4 regions of the Mesorhizobium sp. M0938 genome follow, and region 2 is predicted to be linked to each of the others. Evidence: riboswitches for the same ligand, from Rfam matches in the RefSeq annotation. Region 2 holds a riboswitch; each other region holds the start of a gene.
The links. A riboswitch is a leader RNA that binds a small molecule or an ion and turns the genes downstream of it on or off. The one in region 2 is predicted to bind thiamine pyrophosphate.
Positions count from the first base shown of each region.

Region 1: another riboswitch for thiamine pyrophosphate. It lies ahead of thiC (phosphomethylpyrimidine synthase ThiC); the one in region 2 lies ahead of thiB (thiamine ABC transporter substrate binding subunit).
Region 3: another riboswitch for thiamine pyrophosphate. It lies ahead of NKH73_RS11605 (YkoF family thiamine/hydroxymethylpyrimidine-binding protein); the one in region 2 lies ahead of thiB (thiamine ABC transporter substrate binding subunit).
Region 4: another riboswitch for thiamine pyrophosphate. It lies ahead of NKH73_RS16145 (ABC transporter permease); the one in region 2 lies ahead of thiB (thiamine ABC transporter substrate binding subunit).

Region 1 covers NZ_JAMYNS010000030.1:28,802-34,000, reverse strand. The annotation lists gene thiC (phosphomethylpyrimidine synthase ThiC) at 1-1,574, opposite strand, end outside; TPP riboswitch at 1,678-1,794, opposite strand; gene NKH73_RS30920 (ATP-grasp domain-containing protein) at 2,011-3,315, opposite strand; gene hemA (5-aminolevulinate synthase) at 3,886-5,097, opposite strand.
Region 2 covers NZ_JAMYNS010000002.1:168,775-173,973, forward strand. The annotation lists gene thiQ (thiamine ABC transporter ATP-binding protein) at 1-562, opposite strand, end outside; gene thiP (thiamine/thiamine pyrophosphate ABC transporter permease) at 559-2,178, opposite strand; gene thiB (thiamine ABC transporter substrate binding subunit) at 2,427-3,440, opposite strand; TPP riboswitch at 3,484-3,598, opposite strand; gene NKH73_RS03510 (thiamine diphosphokinase) at 3,701-4,345, shown strand; gene NKH73_RS03515 (ABC-F family ATP-binding cassette domain-containing protein) at 4,347-5,199, shown strand, end outside.
Region 3 covers NZ_JAMYNS010000005.1:352,012-357,210, reverse strand. The annotation lists gene NKH73_RS11610 (aspartate aminotransferase family protein) at 1-1,109, shown strand, start outside; gene NKH73_RS11605 (YkoF family thiamine/hydroxymethylpyrimidine-binding protein) at 1,246-1,854, opposite strand; TPP riboswitch at 1,845-1,957, opposite strand; gene NKH73_RS11600 (aspartate aminotransferase family protein) at 2,046-3,422, opposite strand; gene NKH73_RS11595 (hypothetical protein) at 3,560-3,682, shown strand; gene NKH73_RS11590 (NAD(P)/FAD-dependent oxidoreductase) at 3,685-4,806, shown strand; gene NKH73_RS11585 (hypothetical protein) at 4,971-5,199, shown strand, end outside.
Region 4 covers NZ_JAMYNS010000008.1:120,596-125,794, forward strand. The annotation lists gene NKH73_RS16135 (ABC transporter substrate-binding protein) at 1-392, opposite strand, end outside; gene NKH73_RS16140 (ABC transporter ATP-binding protein) at 389-1,147, opposite strand; gene NKH73_RS16145 (ABC transporter permease) at 1,144-1,944, opposite strand; TPP riboswitch at 2,068-2,180, opposite strand; gene NKH73_RS16150 (sulfite exporter TauE/SafE family protein) at 2,462-3,238, shown strand; gene NKH73_RS16155 (superoxide dismutase family protein) at 3,399-3,908, shown strand; gene NKH73_RS16160 (ATP-binding cassette domain-containing protein) at 4,105-5,112, shown strand; gene NKH73_RS16165 (ABC transporter permease) at 5,109-5,199, shown strand, end outside.

The DNA.
Region 1 (5,199 bases), on a different contig from region 2:
TGGTCCTCCCAGCGGAACTCGAAGCGCGCGCGGGAAAGCGCATCATCCCTGACTTTCGCTGCCGGATGGCCCTTCGCCAGGTCGGCGGCGTGGGCGGCGATCTTGTAGGTGATCACGCCGATCTTGACGTCGTTGCGATCGGGAAGGCCGAGATGCTCCTTGGGCGTGACGTAGCAGAGCATGGCGGTGCCGAACCAGCCGATCATCGCGGCGCCAATGCCTGAGGTGATGTGGTCATAGCCCGGCGCGATGTCGGTCGTCAGCGGTCCAAGCGTATAGAACGGCGCCTCGCCGCAGACGGCGAGTTGCTTGTCCATGTTCGCCTTGATTTTGTGCATCGGCACGTGGCCAGGCCCCTCGATCATCACCTGGCAATCCTTCGCCCAGGCGATCTGCGTCAGCTCGCCGAGCGTTTCCAACTCGGCGAACTGCGCCGCGTCGTTGGCATCGGCGATCGAGCCCGGACGAAGGCCGTCGCCGAGCGAGAAGGAGACGTCGTAGGCTCTGGCGATGTCGCAGATCTCCGCGAAGTGCTCGTAGAGGAAGCTTTCCCGGTGATGGTGCAGGCACCATTTGGCCATGATCGAGCCGCCGCGCGAGACGATACCCGTGACCCGGTCGACGGTCAGCGGGATGTAATGCAGCCGCACGCCGGCGTGGATGGTGAAATAGTCGACGCCTTGCTCGGCCTGTTCGATCAGCGTGTCGCGGTACACCTCCCAGGTCAGATCCTCGGCAATGCCGCCAACCTTCTCGAGCGCCTGGTAGAGCGGCACCGTGCCGATCGGTACCGGCGCGTTGCGCACGATCCAGTCGCGGATGTTGTGGATGTTGCGGCCGGTCGACAGGTCCATCACCGTATCGGCGCCCCAGCGGATCGCCCACACCATCTTTTCGACCTCTTCAGCCATCGACGATGTGACGGCGGAGTTACCGATATTGGCGTTGATCTTCACCAGGAAATTACGGCCGATGATCATCGGCTCGCTTTCGGGATGGTTGATGTTGGCGGGAATGATCGCCCGTCCGCGCGCCACCTCGTCGCGGGCGAATTCGGGCGTGACGAAATCGGGCAGCGTCGCGCCGAAAGCCTCGCCGTCGCGCTCAAGCTTGCCGCGCAGGATCTCGCGACCAAGGTTCTCGCGGATGGCGACGAACTCCATTTCGGGTGTGATGATGCCGGCGCGCGCGTAGGCAAGCTGCGTCACCGCCTTGCCTGCTTTGGCCCTGAGCGGTCGGTGGCGGATGGGAAATTCTGGCGTCAGGCGTTCGCCCGTCGCGAATCCGTTGTCCTCCGGCCGGACATGGCGGCCGTCGCAGCCCTCGACATCGCCGCGCGCCAAGATCCATTCGTGGCGAAGCCGGGCCAGGCCTTTTTCGATGCTGGTTTCGACAGCCGGATCGGTATAGGGGCCCGACGGATCGTAGACGGTGACGGGCGGCTCGCCGGCCGTGGGATGGACGGAAATCTCGCGCATCGGCACCCTGATCTGCGGGTAGAGGACGCCGGGCTTGTGGATTTTCCGCGAGGCGGGCAGTGGTCCCGTCGACACGGCGGGGGTGAGGGCATTCATCTTGAGGCTCCTTTGCTCATGCATTGGAGACCCAGTTCTGTGCCGGAAGGATGAAAAGACGCTTCTGTCGACCTGCCGAAACAGGACTTCGGGCGTGAACTCCCGCAAAGCGCTTGCACCGTCCCTACGCCAGTATGAACTGGATCAGGTTCAACGGGTCACTGCGCCGCGAAAGCCAGCAGTATCTCAGCCCCTTGCCGGGACTCCCCTGGTGAATGCCTCAAGTTGAACGGGCCGGGGTTGTCTTGTCAAGCGCATGTTCGTCCTGCGGCGGCGGTGGGCGGCAATCAAATTGGGCCCAAATTGGGCCGATGGCCTCGCCACGGGTCGCGGAGAAGTTCCGCGGCAGATAGGGCAGGTGTGGCCAAAGCTGCATTTGCCTCGTCAAATGACATTGACGTAGACGGAACTGCTGCGTTTCAAGGATCTTAAGCCGTCAATGCCTGATCGGAACAGAACTGGTGGGCCGCCCGAACGCCCCACAAACATCGTGCTCTCGATCACCTCCTATTGTCGCCGGAAAAGGGGTGATCGACCAATCGATCAAGTCGACCGCTCGCTGAAGGGCGCCCTCGGTTTCAGCACGGCTGGGCGAAGTGGCAATGACATGTCCAATCCAGTCTCGGAAATCCCCCTTCCTGACGATCGGTGTCTTGGGTTCAACATTCAATTTGACCTCGGCCACACCTGATATAGCAGCTGCCTGAGTGTCGCCACCAATCCAGTCCAGGGTGCCATCTTGACCAGGAAGCAGGAATCGCGCGGCCGCAGTATGCGAATGCTTTTTGCGCAGATCCCATTCCTCGCCAATGACAAGCTTGATGTGCTCGGTGACGAGGTCGACACCGTAAGCTAACTGGACCAGTTGAGGGTCGGGCGCGCCACTAAGACGCGGATTGACTTCAATGACAACTGGGCCGCGTTTCGTGCACCGGAGTTCAACGTTAGTTGGCCCCCAGCCAAGGCCGAGAGCCCGCAAACAGCTCAGCGAAACATCGGCGATGCGCTCACGCTCCTGATCGGTTAGCAGGGCCGGATACGTCACCTCACGTATGACGAAATGGGGGAGGGGACCAAAGTCATTGGCGCAAATCGCAACGACCTCATTCCCCATAACATTAATGCTATAGAACGGGCCCTGTGCGAATTCTTCGACGAGTATTTTCGGTGTAGACCGCCATATGTGCTTTCCGCCCAATAGATAGGTCGTATGTTCGGCTACGTCTTCGAGGCTGCGGCACAATCGGACACCTATGCTGCCGCTGCCTACTGCCGGCTTAAGAATCACGGGCAGGCCGATCTCTGCAGCCGAGCTTTCTACCTCCGCCGCATTCGTTGCCAACCGATAAGCCGGTATTGGAACGCCGGCCTGCGCGAGGAGTTGGCGTTGCTTGAATTTGTCGCAGCTTCGTTCAATCGATTCAGGGTTCGGTCCCGGTAGATCGAAATGCCGGCAAAGCTTGCCAACTGTCGCATAGATCGATTCATGGTCCCCGGCAAAGCCAGTAATGCCAACAATGTCGTGGGTAGCACGCAGCCGCGAACTTTCGCGGACCAACGCTTCGAGATTGCCAGTGTCGACACGGATTGCCTCAACGTTTTCCGCCGAAAGATAGTCGTACCGAGGTGGATCAGCCGTCAGAGTAATTGGATGAAGACCAAGACACTGAGCCGCTTGGACGTATAGCTGACCAGTACCCCTATGGCCTTCGACCAATATGAGCGCTCTTCTTCTTACCATTGCTGTTAATCCCGATGTTGCGTGCTGGCGGCGGTCCGAGGGTACCGGTGTCACTTTTGTGGCCGTGCCGGACCTCAGACTCGGGGTGCCGTACCATTGTCAACGACTGACGGTTGTAAAAATCTTGTAAATTGATTTGAAGGATCTGTTGCAGCGTTTTTGATTAGGGCGGCGTCGGAGGCTTGCTCCGTTCAAACCAGGTTAGCTGGGGTTGGTGTGTGATCCCGTGGGCCTGGGCGTGACCTGCCCCTCGGGTAGGGCACGCCAAGCTACATCAAACTCGCAGCACAAGAACATGCGCTCTGGTCATACTGGCTCATGGTGAGCCCTGAATCTGGAACCGGCCCGATGTGTAAGCTGCGAGCCGTCAAACGGCCCCATTCAATCATGGAGTCACATCATTTAAGATCGCGAAAGCTGTCATTGCGGGTTACGGAACTGCTTTCCGATGACATTCGAAGATGCGATCGGGCGTCAGAACCGGATCGCTGACCGCCGCTTCCACCTCGGCGAGCCCGGCTGATATAATCAGGTCTGAGGCTGCGCGCCCTGTCGTTCCCAGCATTTACATTAGGCAGCCTTGCCAAGATTGTCCCGCAGCAGAACCTGCCTGAGCGCATCGACGAACGTCCGAATATCTGTCGTACTATGGGCAGGCGTAACCGTCACCCTGAACCGCTCGGTTCCCACCGGAACACTCGGCGCCAGAATTGGCTGAACGTATATTCCATGCTGATCCAGAAGCTGGCGGGACGCTTCCTTGCAACGGAATGGATCACCAATAAGCACAGGAATGATGTGGCTTCGGGTCGGCATGACGGGGATGCCCGCCTCTTTCAGCAATCCGATTAAAAGTTTCGTTTTCCGGTGCAGATCAATTCGTTCTGAATCTGAATCGCGAAGATGGCGCAGCGCTGCCAGCGCACCAGCCGCCAGCGCTGGCGCAAGCGCCGTGGTGAAAATGAAACCGATCGAGAAGCTTCGTATGCTGTCAACAATGGAGGCAGGTCCGGTCACATAACCCCCCATCGAGCCGAACGCCTTACCTAGCGTCCCTTCGATGATGGTTGGACGATCCATGATGCCAAGTTCCGCGGCAATGCCGGCGCCTTTCGGACCGTACATTCCCGATGCATGAACTTCATCCAGAAACGTCATTGCGCCAAATTCGTCCGCCATGTCACAGATTTCTTTGATCGGTGAAATGTCACCGTCCATTGAATATACCGATTCAAAAACAATGATCTTGGGTCTTGCAGGATTTACACTGCGCAGAAGCTCCCGCAAATGCGCAACGTCGTTATGCCGGAAGACGCGCTTTTCGGCCCGGCTGTTGCGGCATCCACTAATAATTGAAGCGTGGTTGTGCTCGTCAGAAAAAATAATTGTGTCCGGCATCAAAGATGCCAATGTACTCAAGGATGAATCGTTTGAGCTGAAGCCGGAAACAAAAATCAATCCTGCTTCCTTATTGTGGAAATCTGCAAGCTCCCGCTCGAGCAACACGTGGTAATGGTTGGTGCCACCAATGTTGCGGGATCCTCCCGATCCTGCGCCGTTGGCATCGATGGCGCGCTTCATTGCCGATAGCACTTTGGGGTGCTGCCCCATACCGAGATAATCATTAGTGCACCAAATGGTTATCTCTTTTCGGCCGTCGGGCCTATTGAGCCAGGCCTTTGGGAAGTTGCCAGACTGACGCTCCAGATCGGCAAATTCACGATACCCGCCACGGCCTTTGAGTTGCTCGATTCTTCCGGCGAAATACTGCACATAATCCAAATCAATCTCCTGTTGGGAAGCCGCTTTTCGGCGCGCTCAGTGCTGCTTCACAGCGCACCTGCGCCGGCCCATCGCGTCGCATCCCTCGACAAGCACCAGCAA
Region 2 (5,199 bases):
CCGCATGGACGCTGGCTACCAGATCGAGCATGTCGTCGCGCAAGGCCGGCCCGAGCGAAGCGAACGGTTCGTCGAGCAAAAGCACCGGCCGGTTGCGCACCAGCACGCGGGCGAGCGCGACGCGCTGCCGCTCGCCACCGGAGAGCTCGCGGGGCAGACGCTGTTCCTTGCCGGCAAGGCCGACGCGCTTGAGCGCCTCGGCGATTGCCGCGCGGTCGGCTTCGGTCAGCCTGAGCGTCGGCGAGCGGCCAAGACCGACATTTCGTTCGACCGAAAGATGCGCAAAGAGATTGTTTTCCTGGAACACCATCGATACGGGTCGTGTCGATGGTGGTTTGGCGCCGACATCGGCGCCACCGATCAGCACGCGACCCGATCGCGGTGTTTCGAAGCCGGCCACCAGATTGAGCAGCGTCGATTTTCCCGAGCCGCTCGGCCCCATGATCGCGGTGATCTTCGAGGCGGCGAATTCGACATCGAACAAAAACGGCGCTTCACTATGGCTGAACGAGACCTTTTCCAGCCGCACAGCCGTACCGTTTTCCGTGCTGTTGAGCGTCATGTCTTTTCTCCCCGCCCCAGCCGATCCGCGGCCAGGACAAGCGCGAGACAGACCAGGCCGAGCAGCAACGCCAAGCCCGCGGCGTCCATCGTACGGTAACTGCCCATGCGCGCCAGCAAGAGATAGGGCAGCGTCTGCAGGGCGTCGCTGCCGAACAGCGCAATGACGCCGAGATCGCCGAGCGACAAGGCCATGGCAAAGGCGAAGCCGGTGGCGAGCGGCCGCCGCAACGACGGCCAGTCGATAAGCCAAAACCGGCTCCAGCCCGAAATGCCAAGCAGCAGACAGAGCCGTTCGTGGCGTTCGCTCGCCGCATCATAGCCGGGGCGAATAGCGCGGATGGCAAACGGCATCGCCATCACCGCATTGACGGTGACGACCATGACAGGGGCGATGGCAAAGACATCGCTGACGGTACGCAAGAGCAGGAACCAGCCGGCGCCGATGACGATGGGCGGCACGACGAGGACGAAGCCGGCGCCGGTATCGGTGGCATGTTCGAGCAGCGTCTTGGCACCGGCGCTGCGCTTCAAGTCCAGCGCCCTTCGCGCCATTACGAGCGACAGTGACAGGGCGACGGAAAGCAGCGCCGCCAGCAAGGCGAGCACGGCGCTGGTCAGCGCCGCTTGCCGCACCGCGCTTTCGCCCGCCAGCCGGCCGAGATCGGCGCCAAGGCCCGACATCACCGTGGCCGCCATCGGCCCGGCGACGAACAGCAACGCCAGAACGATCAATGTTGTGTTCAGCACGGTCTCGGGAAGGCCGGCCGAAAGATACCGGCGCTGCGCCACCGGCAGGTTGGCATCGCCGACGGTGTTGGCGCCAAGCCTCATCAGTGCCAGCACCACGACGAAGGTCAACGCGATCTGCAGCAGCGTCAGCGTGACGGCGCGGGCGGGATCGAAATCGAAACGCAGCGCCTGGTAGATGGCGACCTCCAGTGTCGTCGCGCGCGGCCCGCCGCCCAGCGTGAGCACGATGGTGAAGGATGTGATGCAAAGCATGAAAACAAGCCCGGCGACCCCCGGCAGTGCCGCGCGCAGCGTCGGCCATTCGATCAGCCGGAAGGCGGGTCTGGCGCCCATGCCGAGCTGGCTCGCCAGTCGCCACTGGTCGACCGGCACGGTACTCAGCGCCTCAAGGAACAGCCGCGTGGCCAGCGGCAGGTTGAAGAAGACATGGGCAACGAGGATGCCGGACAGGCCGTAGATGCCCGGCCAGCCCTGACCGCCAATCGCGCTGAGCACACCGGCGAAATAGCCGGCACGGCCATAGAGGGCCAGAATGCCGAGCGCTGCGACGATGGCCGGCAGCGCCAGCGGCACTGCGAAGAGCTGCAGGATGAAGCCGCGGCCGAAGAACCGCGGATGCCTCGACAGCGCCCGCGCAACGAACAACGCCGGCACGACGGAGAACAGCGTCGAGAGAAGCGCCTGCCACAGGGTGAAACGGGCGATGCGGAAGAGGTAGGAATCAAAGGCCGACGCGGCGCCGGACAGGTCGCGCGCGCCCTCGACGATGAGACCGGCAAACGCACCGCCGATCAGCAATGCGATAGCGGCGAGCGCAAGAATGCCGGCGGTGATGCGGGAATCCGATGATGGCGCGCGTTGCACGCTAGACCACCAGATTCGAGATTCTTAGCGAGGATTGCGTTCCTTCGCGCCCCCCTCTGTCCTGCCCTCTTTGCCACCACTTGGCATCTCCCCCACGAGGGGGGAGATTGGCAGGTTCAGCGCTCCGCTCATTCCGGCAATGTCGGAGATTGGCGAAAGCCGGCATGACGGCCGATCTCCCCCCTTGTGGGGGAGATGTCCGGCAGGACAGAGGGGGGCGCCGTAGAGTGATCATCGTCAATCAGAAGCTACTTGCTCATCACCGACAGCCATTCGTCGACCCAGGCCTTGCGGTTGGCGGCGACCTCTTCGGGGCTGAACAGCAAGGTCTTGGTGGGCTTGACCAATTTGTCGAAAGCCGGGTTGAGTGGCTTGTCGGTTTTCCCGGCCGGGAACATCCAGTTCGTCTCGGGGATGACGTTCTGGAATTTCGGCCCGGTCATGAAGGTCAGGAACTTTTGCGCCAGCGGGTTCTTCGCGCCTGACGTGGTGATGCCGGCGACCTCGATCTGCAGATATTCGCCCTCCTCGAAGGAGGCCGCCTGATAGCGTTCGGTGTTCTCGGCGACCATGTGATAGGCCGGCGACGTGGTGTAGGACAGCACCATCGGCGCCTCGCCCTTAGTGAATAGGCCATAGGCCTCGCTCCAGCCCGGCGTCACGGTGAGCACCTTTGCCCTGAGCTTGGCCCAGGCTTCCGGCGCCTTGTCGCCATAGACCGACCTCACCCATAACAGCAGGCCGAGACCTGGCGTTGAGGTGCGCGGATCCTGGATGACTATCTTCTCATCGGCATTGCCCTCGACCAATTCCTTCAGGCTTTTCGGCGGGGTCTTCAGCTTTTCGGTGTCGTAGACGACGGCGAAATAGCCATAGTCGAACGGCACGAAAATATCGTCGCTCCAGCCCCCCGGCACTTTGACGTCCGACACCGGGCCATGCGGCGAAAACAGGCCGGTGGCCTTGGCTTCCACCGTCAGATTGGTATCGAGGCCGAGCACGATGTCGGCCTTGGTCGCGGCCCCTTCCAGTCTGACGCGGTTGAGCAGCGCGACGCCGTCGGCGACCGCGACGAATTCGAGAGAACAGCCGCATTCCGCCTCGAACGCCTTCTTCACCGCGGGGCCTGGACCCCACTCGGCGGTGAAGCTCTCATAGGTATAGACGGTGAGTTTCTCCTGCGCGGATGCCGGCCCGGTGCCGCCCAGAATGGATGCCGCAAGCAGCATTGCCGAAACAAGAGAGTATAACAGCGTGCGCATCGGCGCCTCCTTCGTTGGCATTGAAAGGAATTGAGGCGTCGGGTTGTCCGAAACGTCTAATCCCTCCGCCGGTACAAACCGGATCAGGTTCAGCGGGTTGGCATTGTTGCCTCTCAGCCGGTCCGCGAAGATCGCGTCCAGCACCCCGTTAGAGCGTTTCGACACATAGGCCCGGCCGAAGTGCTGCGCAAGCTGAAGTTTGCAGGGCATCCGGAGCACGGCCTTCCGTTTCGCAAGCAGGGCTGGTAAGGGCCACGCATATGAGCAAATTTACCATCCTGCTTGGCGGCGATCTTATCCGCACGCCGCTGCTCGACCGCCAGGTCGAAGGCTCCCGTGTCATCGCCGCCGACGCCGGCATCGGCCATGCTCGGACGCTGGGCCTGACGCCGGAACTCTGGGTCGGCGACTTTGATTCGGTGCCGGCGGATTTGCCGGACGATCTGGCCGCCGTACCCCGCCAGGTCTTTCCGGCAGAAAAGGACAAGACCGACGGCGAACTGGCTATCGCCGCCGCGCTCGAACGCGGCGCGACCAGCCTCGTGCTCGCCGGCGCGTTCGGCGGCAAGCGCACCGACCACGCCTTCCTGCACCTCGCGCTCAGCATCCGACTGGCCGAGGCAGGCATAGAGGTGCTTTTGACTAGCGGCGCACAGGAAGGCATCCCCTTGCTTCCCGGAAAGACCGGCTTCGATTACACCGACGGCACGCTGTTTTCGATCCTCGGCTTCTCCGACCTTTCCGGCCTGACCGTTACCGGCGCCAAATGGCCGCTGAACCATGTCGAAGTGGCGTTCGGCTCGTCGTTGACCATTTCCAACGAAGTCAAGGGCCGGCTCGAAATCGCGCTGGGCAGCGGCCGCGCGCTGTTGCTCGCCCATCCTTTTCCCCTACCTGAAAGCTGACATGGCGCCGCCACTTCTCAATCTCGACGGGATAAAACTGACCTTCGGTGGCACACCGCTGCTCGACGGGGCGGAGCTGACGGCGTCGGCGGGCGACAAGATCGCTTTGGTCGGCCGCAACGGTTCGGGCAAGTCGACATTGCTGAAGATCGCTGCGGGATTGATCGAGCCGCAGGATGGCGAGGTGTTCCGCCAGCCTTCGGCGACAGTGCGCTACCTGCCGCAAATGCCCGACATGGACGGTTTCGCCAGCGTCCGCGCCTATGTCGAGGCGGGGCTCGGACCCGCTGACGATCCTTACCGTGCCACCTACTTGATGGAGCACCTTGGCCTGTCCGGCGAGGAACGGCCGGGCGATCTGTCTGGCGGCGAGGCGCGGCGCGCCGCCCTTGCCCGTGTCATGGCGCCGGAGCCCGACATTCTTCTCCTCGATGAGCCGACCAACCATCTTGACCTCCAGGTTATCGAATGGCTGGAGGAGGAGCTTGCCCGCACCTCTTCGGCGCTGATTGTCATCTCGCACGACCGTCGCTTCCTCGAGCGCGTATCGCGCGCCACCATCTGGCTCGACCGCGGCCAGACCCGCCGGCTGGACAAGGGCTTTGGCCATTTCGAGGAATGGCGTGACACCGTGCTGGAAGAGGAAGAGCGCGAGCAGCACAAGCTCGGCCGCCAGATCGTGCGCGAAGAGCACTGGCTGCGCTATGGTGTGACGGCAAGGCGCAAGCGCAACATGCGCCGGCTCGGCGAGTTGCAGACCATGCGCCAGCGCTTTCGCGGCCATCGCGGCGCCGAGGGCGCGGCGACCATGGTGGCAAGCGACGCCGCCGAATCCGGCAAGCTGGTCATCGAGG
Region 3 (5,199 bases), on a different contig from region 2:
ACGGCACCGAGGCGTCGATCACGCTTTCCAAGATGATCATCGACCGGGCGCCCCAAGGCATGTCGAGGGTCTATTTCGGCCTTTCCGGTTCCGACGCCAACGAAACCAACATCAAGCTGATCTGGTACTACAACAACGTGCTCGGCCGGCCGGAGAAGAAGAAGATCATCTCGCGCTGGCGCGGCTATCACGGCTCCGGCGTCATGACCGGATCGCTGACCGGGCTCGACCTGTTCCACAACGCCTTCGACCTGCCGCGTGCGCCGATCCTGCACACCGAGGCGCCCTACTATTTCCGCCGCGCCGACCGCTCGCTGAGCGAGGAGCAGTTCTCGCAGTATTGCGCCGATAAGCTCGAAGAGATGATCCTGGCTGAGGGCCCGGACACGGTTGCCGCTTTTATCGGAGAGCCGATCCTCGGCACCGGCGGCATCGTGCCGCCGCCCGCCCTCTACTGGGAAAAAATCCAGGCGGTTCTGAAGAAGTACGACGTGCTGCTGGTTGCCGACGAAGTGGTCACCGGCTTCGGCCGGCTGGGCACCATGTTCGGCTCCGACCATTACGGCATCAAGCCCGACCTGATCACCATCGCCAAGGGCCTGACCTCGGCCTATGCGCCGCTGTCGGGCGTCATCGTCGCGGACAAGGTCTGGCAAGTGCTGGTGCAGGGCTCCGACAAGCTCGGCTCGCTCGGCCACGGCTGGACCTATTCGGCGCACCCAATCTGCGTTGCCGCCGGTGTCGCCAACCTGGAACTGATCGACGAGATGGACCTGGTGACCAACGCCGGCGAGACCGGCGCCTATTTCCTTGCCGAACTGGCGAAAGCCGTCGGCGGCCACAAAAACGTCGGCGAGGTACGCGGCGACGGCATGCTGGCGGCAATCGAGTTCGTTGCCGACAAGGACGACCGCGTGTTCTTCGACGCCTCGCAGAAGATCGGGCCGCAGGTCGCGACCGCTCTTGCGGCAAGCGGCGTCATCGGTCGCGCCATGCCGCAGGGCGACATTCTGGGCTTCGCGCCGCCGCTCTGCCTGACGCGCGAAGAGGCCGACATCGTCGTCTCCAAGACGGCCGATGCGGTGAAAAGCGTGTTTGCGGCTCTTTAGTCACTGTCGATCGGCGCTGCCCTCATCCGCCCGCCGGCACCTTCTCCCTGAAGAACGGGGAGAAGATAAGGGTGAGGGGCAGCGCGAACTTGCATTGTCTGGAGACCGCCGTTTGCAGGCCGGCTGATATCGACACCTACCGAGGGCTCGGGCTGTTCGCCGACACGGTGAGATCGAGCGCGACATGGCCCTGCGGCGCGCCGAAGCGAAGGAAGGCCTCCGACAACGTCGCGAACACCGGCCCGGCATCGCCCCTCAGCTTCGTGCAGAAATTCTTCGACCTGTCGAAGACGCCCGAAGTCTTGAGAAATTCGATGCAGCCGTAGATCTCGTCCATGTGATGGCCCTCGCCGAGCGGATAGAGCGAGAACTGTGCGGCGACCTCTTGTCCGAGTTTTTTCGCACTGTCGACATGCGCCCGCGCCGCGTCGATGCGCTCGGCCAGGGACAGTTTATGGCTGCTGCCGGAAATCGGCGTGCAGATCGGATCGTCGGGCTCGCCCGGACAGCCACGCGACACCGCTGCCGACAACACGCAGTGCACGCCGCTCGCCGCTGCCGATGCGAACAGATCGCGCATGGCCGGGAAAAGCTGTTCCGGCGGACCGACGATCAGCGTCGAAATGTCGTCGGTTTCGATGCGGAAATTCGGGCGATAGGGATCCATCGCCGAAAGCGCCCCAAGGATGACGCCGACGAAATCGTCGCACATCGGATAGAGGGAAATCTGTGCACCTGAAAACATTGTCGCCTCGCTCCGCTGGCATTACCCAGATCAGCTTGAGGGACCGAAGGCTTGACGCCCACCATCTCAGCCCCGGCAATACGGAGCGCCCCTGTCGATATCGGTGGACGTAGCACCGGCGCAAAGGATGTTCAAGTATGATCCAGTGCCAATCGCAACGCCAATTCAGCCTCTGCCTTCGGGTGGCCTGTTCAGCCCTGTGACCCGACCTGTTCGGCGGCGGCTTCGAGCGATCTTTCGAATGCGTCGACCATCTGATCGACCTGAGGCTCGGTGATGATCAGCGGCGGGCAGAAGGCCAGCGCGTCGCCCATGTTGCGCGAGATGACGCCGTTCTGCTGCAGGAAGCCATTGACGAGCCCGCCCAGCGCGCCGGCGGTCTCCCACGGGGTCTTGTTCGCCTTGTCGCCGACCAGTTCGACTGCCGCGATCAGGCCGACACCGCGTACCTCGCCGACAAGCGGGTGCGAAGCGAGGTTGCGCAACCGTTTCTGCATATGCGCGCCGACCGTGCGCGCATTGCCGACAAGATCGCGCTCCTCGATCAGCTTCAGGTTCTCGAACGCGACCGCCGCCGCGACGGGATGGCCGCCGCCGGTGAAGCCGTGCCCGAAGGTGCCGATGCGATTGCTTTCGTCGGCAATCGGCTCAAAAACCTTTTCGTTGATCAGCAGGGCCGAGATCGGCAGGTACGACGAAGAAATCTGCTTCGACAGCACCATGATGTCGGGCCTGATGCCGAAGGTCTGCGAGCCGAACATCTCGCCGGTTCGGCCAAAGCCACAGATGACTTCGTCGGCGACGAGCAGGATGTCGTATTTCGACAGTACCGCCTGGATCTTCTCCCAATAGCCGGCCGGCGGAACGATGACGCCGCCGGCGCCCATGATCGGTTCGCCGAAGAAGGCGGCAATGGTTTGCGGTCCCTCGGCCAGGATCAGCCTTTCCAGATCGTCGGCAAGCCGGCTTGAAAACTGCTCTTCGCTCTCGCCCGGCAGCGCCTCGCGCCAGTGGTGCGGCGTCGAGGTGTGCAGCACATTGGCGATCGGCAGGTCGAAGGATATGTGGTTGTTGGGCAGGCCGGTCAGGCTCGCTGAAGCAATGGTGACGCCGTGATAGCCGCGATTGCGGCTGATGATCTTCTTGCGCGCCGGCTGGCCGAGCGCGTTCGACCGGTACCAGATCATCTTCATGGCCGTATCGTTGGCCTCGGAACCGGAATTGGTGAAATATGCCTTGCTCATCGGCACCGGCGCCATCTGCACCAGCTTCTCGGCGAGATCGATCAGCGGCGAATGCGATTTGGAGCCGAAGTCGTGATAGTAAGGCAGCTTGGACATCTGGCGCATCGCCGCATCGACCAGCCGCTTCTCCGAAAAGCCGACCGCGACGCTCCAAAGCCCGGCCATCGCCTCGATATAGCGGTTGCCGGCGAGATCCTCGACATAGATGCCGTCGCCCTTCTCGATGACGAGCGGCCCTGCCTCCTCATGCTTGCGGGCATTGGTGTAGCCGTGCATGTGGTAGCTGATGTCGCGAGCTTCGGGAGAATTCGGTCGAGCGTCCATGATGCCTCCTGTCCTGCATGCCGGGACGTAGGTCCGGAGCATCGGCAGGTATGCCCCTCTTGCATTATGCTGTTTGATGCAGCTGTTTCTTGTAGGGGTGTCAAGCCCTTTCCAAGGATTGCCGGATCGACGCAGACATGCAGAATTTCAGCTTCGAAGCCGCAGAACGCGAGAACCTGCGCGAAGCCGTCCACGCGCGTCGCCGGCACATGGCCACCGAACGGCTTATCAGGCATAACAACAAGGCTGAGGTGGCCTGATCATGGACCATGTCGACTGCATCGTCGCCGGCGCCGGCGTCGTTGGCCTGGCGATCGCGCGAGAGATGGCGCAGCGCGGCTTGGACACCCTGATCCTCGAGGCTGCGAACGCGATCGGCACCGGAACGAGCTCGCGCAATTCCGAGGTCATCCATGCCGGCATCTACTATCCTGCAGGGTCGCTGAAGGCCAAGCTCTGCGTGGCAGGCCGGGAAAAGCTCTACCGTTATTGCGAGGAGCGGGCGGTCCCGCATGCGCGCTGCGGCAAGCTCATTGTCGCCACGGATGCCGAACAGGAGCCGGTGCTCGCTTCCATCCTGGCCAACGCCTCTGCTTGCGGCGCGGGCGACCTGGTGCCCTTGACCGCCGCCGAGGTGCGCAGGCTGGAGCCCAAGCTGCGATGCACTGCGGCCCTGCTGTCTCCCGCCACCGGCATCATCGACAGCCACGCCCTGATGCTGGCGCTGCTGGGCGACGCCGAAGAGCACGGGGCGGCGCTCAGCCTCAACACCCGCATCGTCTCCGGCCATGTCGAGGGTGGGCGCATCGTGCTCGACACGGTCGACAGCACCAGCGGCGAGCGCTTTGAAATCGCCACCGCGCGCTTCGTCAACGCCGCCGGGCTTGGCGCCACAGCACTTGCCGGCTCGCTTGACGGGCTCGACCCGCAATTCGTGCCAGAACTTCGCTATGCCAAGGGCAATTACTTTTCGGTCGGCGGCCGGGCGCCGTTCTCGCGGCTTGTCTATCCCGTACCCGAGCCTGGCGGCCTCGGCGTCCATCTGACGCTCGATCTCGATGGCATCGCCCGCTTCGGGCCGGACGTCGAATGGACGGATCAACTCGACTATCGCGTCGATCCAACGCGTGGCGAGCGCTTCTACGACGAGATCCGCAAATACTGGCCGGACCTTGCCGATGGCAGCCTGCAGCCCGCCTATAGCGGCATCCGGCCGAAGCTTTCGGGTCCCGGCCAAGCCAATGCCGACTTCGTCATCCAGGACGCGACGGTGCACGGCGTCAGGAGCCTGATCAATTTGTTCGGCATCGAGAGCCCCGGCCTGACCTCAAGCCTGGCGATCGCCGACCACGTCGCGCAGCGCTTCGCGCCGACGGCAAGCTAGCCGACGCGAGACCGAGCGAGCGCGCCCGCTGCTAAAGCGTAGTCAAAAACGCCCGTAAGCCATCCGTAAGCCGGGGTCGCACAACCTTGGTCCGTCGATCATAGCCGATTGCCGGAAGCTTCGAGCTCCCCGGAACCGTCGGCTCCATGACGGAGGAGGATCCGATGCGACTTGACAACGATCACGCGCCATTCCGCCGGGATGACGCGCTATCCGAATGGCGCACTGCCTCGGCGCTCGCCGATCTCTTGTCCTTCGAACCGTCGAGTCTTGACGGAAAACCGAAGGCTACGGGTTCTGGCCGGACCGCGGAGGCGCCTTCACGATTTGCGGCGGCGATCCGGGCGCGTATGGCCGGTCCTGGCGGCTACTACAATCTTGGCAATGCACTCG
Region 4 (5,199 bases), on a different contig from region 2:
CCGTCCAGGTCCTTGGGGGAGCGTATATCGGCGCGGTCGGCATTGAACACTAGCCTGCCGGTTTCTGTCTGCATGATGGCGTAGGTGGCGACGAGGTCGGCGCCGGCCGTGCGTTGGGTGAACAATCCTATGGATCCCAGTATACCGAAATCGGCGACGTGGTTGGCGATCAGCGTACCGGCCGCTGTGTCGGTGTAGGGCAGGATCTGCAAGTCGAGCCCGGCCTCGGTGTAGAAGCCTTTCGCCTGGGCGACATAGAGCCCGACATGGTTTGTGTTCGGCGTCCAGTCTAGCGCGACGGTGACAGTCTGCTGGGCGCAGACCGACGTGACGGGTCCGAGCCCGGCGATCAATGCGGCAGCAATGAAGAGGCGTCTGGAAAGCATGGTCATGTCCTTTGATCGGGCTGTTGATCGAGAAGAGTATCGAGGATGTCGGCTTCGATGGCGCTGGCTTCCGGCGAGGCAAGATCCTTGCGCGGGTGCGGAAGAGGTATGGCGATTTCACGCAGCACGCGGGCAGGGCGGCGGCTCAGCACATAAATGCGATCGGACAGGAAGACCGCCTCGCGGACATCGTGGGTGATCAGCAGGACGGTCCAGCGGTGCCGGTCCCACATCGTCTGAAGCCAGCGCTGCATGCCGGTGCGCGTGAGGGCGTCGAGTGCGCCGAACGGTTCGTCGAGCAACAGCATGGCGCGGTCCTGCACGACGGTACGCAACAGCGCGGCGCGCTGGCGCATTCCACCCGAGAGCTGTGCGGGATACTTATGCTCGAAGCCCGCAAGGCCGAATTCTCCGAAGAGCGGTGCTACTTTGCCGCGGGCCGCCTTGCGGGACATGCCCTGCACTTCAAGTCCGAGCGCGGTGTTGTCGATAACCGTGCGCCAAGGCATCAGGGCATCGCGCTGCGGCATGAAGGCAAACGGTCGTCGCGCTTCGGCAAGTGGTCGGCCGTCGAACCCGACATCGCCGCCGTAGCCGTCGAGATCGCCCGTCAGCAACCTGAAGATCGTGGATTTACCAGCTCCGGAGGGCCCAAGGATTGAAACGAATTCGCCCGCCTCGACATGCAGGGTGATGCCGGCAAGCACGTCGATATCGCCAAGACTCTTGCTGACTTGGCGCAGTTCCAGCCGCCTGCTCATGGTTTTCGTGCGGTATCGAGCCGCTCCCATGGCATGGCGGCGCGCTGGATCAGCACAGTCGCGGCAAACAGGGCCAGCGTGAGCAAGGCGCTGACCAGCACAGCCGCGAGCACGAGATCGGGCCGGAAATTGTTCTTGGCGTTGAGCATGTAGATGCCGAGCCCTTTGGCCGCCCCGGCATATTCCGCGAAGATGGCGCCCACCACTGCATAGGTGATCGAGATGCGCAGTCCGGCGAAGAAATAGGGCAGCGAGGAGGGCAGGCGGGCCAGCAGGAAAATGCGCATGCGCGAAGCGCCCATCGAACTCAGAAGCGCCGAGATATCCCGATCGGTCGATTCATAACCTTGCACCAGCGCGACCAGCATGGGGAAGAAAGTCACGAGCGCGACCAGCATGATCTTCGGCATCAGCCCAAAGCCGAACCAGAGAACGACCAGCGGGGCGATCGCCACCAGCGGCAGGGTCTGGCTGATGATGAACACCGGGAACAGGGCGCGGCGCAGCGGCTTGAAGAAATCGATCAGCACCGAAAGGATGAAGGCAACGGCCAGCGAGCAGGCGAAACCCGCTAATGTGGCGCTGATCGTCGGTATGGTGTTGTCGAATAGCGCCTGGCGCTGCTGGATGACCTGGGCGAGGACACGTGAGGGTGTCGGCAAAGTGGTGGGCGAGATGCCCGAGATACGCGCATAGAGCTCCCAAGCCAAGACCAGCATGCCGACCGACAGCAAGGCCGGTCCAATCTTGGCGAACAAGACCGCGATTCGCGGTGCGGCGCGGAAGGGCTGGGACATGCGGGACCTCCGGCGCGAGATATCAGCGCGGGGTCGGGCTGTTGGCCGAGACCGCGATCGTGACATGGCCCTCGAGCGGGCCGACGAAATCGCCGGACATCGGAAAAAGAAAGATCTGTGCGCCAGAAAACATCGCCCGCCTCGCTCCGCTGGTATTATCCAGATCAGCTCTAGGGTTTACGGGCTTGCAGCCCATCTCTCAGCCCCGACGATACGGAGCACCCCTGTGGATGGCGGCAATTAAACAGATAAAGCGTGGGGCTGCAAGTCTGCGTCCAGCGTGAAACCTCAGGGTGAGAGTTTGAGGTACCGTCAGGGACATTTGAGCAAAACAGAAAAGCCGGCATCCTGTCGAGATTTGGGAAAAGGCGTCGGTCGAGCGGATGTTTTCCGTTCGTCGCCACCATTATTGATGCCGCGCGTTTGATGAATGGTGGAAGCGTGAAGATATAATTGCATACGTTGTAGGCAACGGGTTTCTCTATCGCCAATCGCGACCCGCGCCTCGGAGAGCCAAATGCAAGAATTCATTCTTTTTGCGATCGTGGGGTTTGTAGCCCAAGCTGTAGACGGGGCTCTCGGCATGGCCTATGGGGTGGTTTCCTCGACGACACTACTGGGGTTTGGCGTGTCTCCTGCGCACGCTTCGGCGTCAGTTCACGCGGCTGAGTTGTTTACCACCGCAGCCTCAGGTTCGGCTCATCTCTATCACCGTAACATTGACTGGAAGCTCTTCTGGCGGCTGATGCCATTTGGCGTGCTCGGCGGCGTTCTCGGCGCTTTTGTGCTCACCTCGTTCGAGGGAGCCGTCATGAAGCCGTATGTGACCACATATCTTGCGCTTGTCGGAGCTTGGCTCCTGTTCCGTTCATTCCGGCGGATTCCCAGTAACCCGGTCCCTGCAGGCGCGGTGCCTCCTCTTGGACTTGGTGGTGGCTTTCTGGATGCCGCAGGCGGTGGCGGATGGGGACCCATCGTAACGACGGGCCTTCTCGGTTTTGGCGGAACGCCCCGCTACGTTATTGGTACGGTAAATGCCAGCGAGTTCCTCATCACGCTCTCAGTGTCTCTGACCTTCTTGTTTGCGTTGCTGACGGGCCATTGGGAAGAGGCAGGAGAGCTGACCGAAAATCTGGTCGCCGTTGCCGGCTTGGTTCTTGGCGGCGTGATCGCAGCGCCGATGGCCGGATTGATGGTGAAGTCGATCGCTGAAAAGACGCTCCTCAGACTCGTTGGAGGTGTCATCATACTGCTGGCAGGCTGGCAAACCGCGGAGCTTTTCGAATTGGTGTAAATGTCGTGAGGTTCCAGTTCCCATGACGCGCAGACTATCGAGTTCCACGCACTGTCTTCGTTTCTCCGGCGGCCGTGACGGAGACAAAAACTCACTTCCAAAATGGAACGAAGAGTCCCCTTTGTTGTTTGGCTCGCTTGGACAACCAGAGGCCGAGTCTATGAACAAATTGCTTGCGACAACAGGATTGGCTCTGGCGGTTGCGATGCCTGCAGCGGCTCAGGACACCGCGACCGCGAAAGCCGAATTCGTCAACATGGCTGGCGAGAAGAACGGAACGGCCACGTTGACCGAGACGGCCAAGGGTGTGCTGATAGAGTTGGAGGTAACAGGACTGCCGGCGGGTGAATGGGTGGCGTTCCATGTTCATGAAACCGGAAAGTGCGACCATCAGGCCGGCCATGAGTCGGCAGGCGGGCACTTCAATCCGACCAATGCCGAACATGGGTATCTCACTGAAAAAGGCCCGCACGCAGGCGATATGCCAAACCAGCGGGTCGGCGCCGACGGCGTTTTGCGGGCGCAGGCTTTCAACAGCATGGTCAAGTTGGATGGTGGAGAAACGGCGATACGAGGCAAGGCATTGATGATCCATGGCGGACAGGACGACTATAAAAGCCAGCCTGCCGGTGATGCCGGAAATCGTCAGGCCTGCGCCGTGATCGAGTGAGAAGCCCCAAGACGAGTATAGGCCTCTCCGACATTGATCTGACTGGCTCGTAACCCTCGAGGGTTAGGTCACCCTGCGCGGTCGGGGCCTCTCGCATGAGGATAAGCCGGACGGTAAGGTCGTGCGCCTGAAGAGGATTGACAACGCAGCCATCACGCCGAAATTGGCGTTCATTCTGTGACTGCCGGATGATTGCATGAACGATACTTCTCCCATGGGTGTGCCCTCGACGGGTCTTGCCCAGTCAGCCATTTCTGCCCGCGGCCTCGTCAAAACCTTCGGCAAGCTGCGCGCGGTCGATGGTATCGATCTCGAGGTGCCGCGTGGCATGATTTTCGCCATCCTTGGCCCGAACGGCGCCGGCAAGACAACGCTGATGCGTATGCTCGCGACGCTGTCGCGCCCCGACGCCGGTTCCGCGACCGTGATGGGGCACGACCTCGTGCAGGCCCCGCATGAGGTCCGTGCGGCTATCGCGATGACCGGGCAGTTCGCTTCGCTCGACGAGGATCTGACGGGCCGCGAGAACCTCGTCCTGCTCGCCCGGCTCTGGGGCTTTCGTGGCCGCGCCGCGAAAGCCCGGGCGGACGACCTGCTCGCCGCTTTCGGCTTGTCAGAAGCGGCGACGAAGCAGGTGAGGGACTATTCGGGAGGCATGCGAAGGAGGCTCGACATAGCCGCCTCGCTGGTCGTCACGCCGGGCGTGCTGTTCCTCGACGAGCCGACCACAGGCCTCGATCCGAACGCCCGCAAGGATGTCTGGGGCATGATCCGCGGCCTCGCCGAGTCCGGCGTCACCATCCTGCTCACCACGCAATATCTCGAAGAAGCCGATCAACTCGCAGCGCGCATCGCCGTCATCGACCACGGCAGGAAAATCGCCGAGGGTACCAGCCGCGAGTTGAAGGCGGCCACCGGCTCCGGCTTTCTCCATGTCGCGCTCGCCGATGTTGCGCGGCTGGACGAGGCGGCGGCCATTCTGGAGCGACGACTGGAACATCCTGTCCAACGCAGCGCCGAAGGCGGTGAGCTCTCCGTCCTTGCCGGCACGGCGAAGGCCGCCAACGAGGCGCTGGCCGATCTCGTCGCAGGCGGTATCGAGCTGTCGGATTTCTCCATGGGCCAGCCCAGCCTCGAGGAGGTCTTCTTTGCGCTGACGGGCCAGCCGGGCCTGGGTGAAAGCCGCAAGGACGACAAGCCATGATCGACACGACATCCCTGCAGCGGCTGCAAACGGTCGCCCGGCCTAAAACCCCATCAGCCGTTTCCAACGCACTCGTGTTCGGATGGC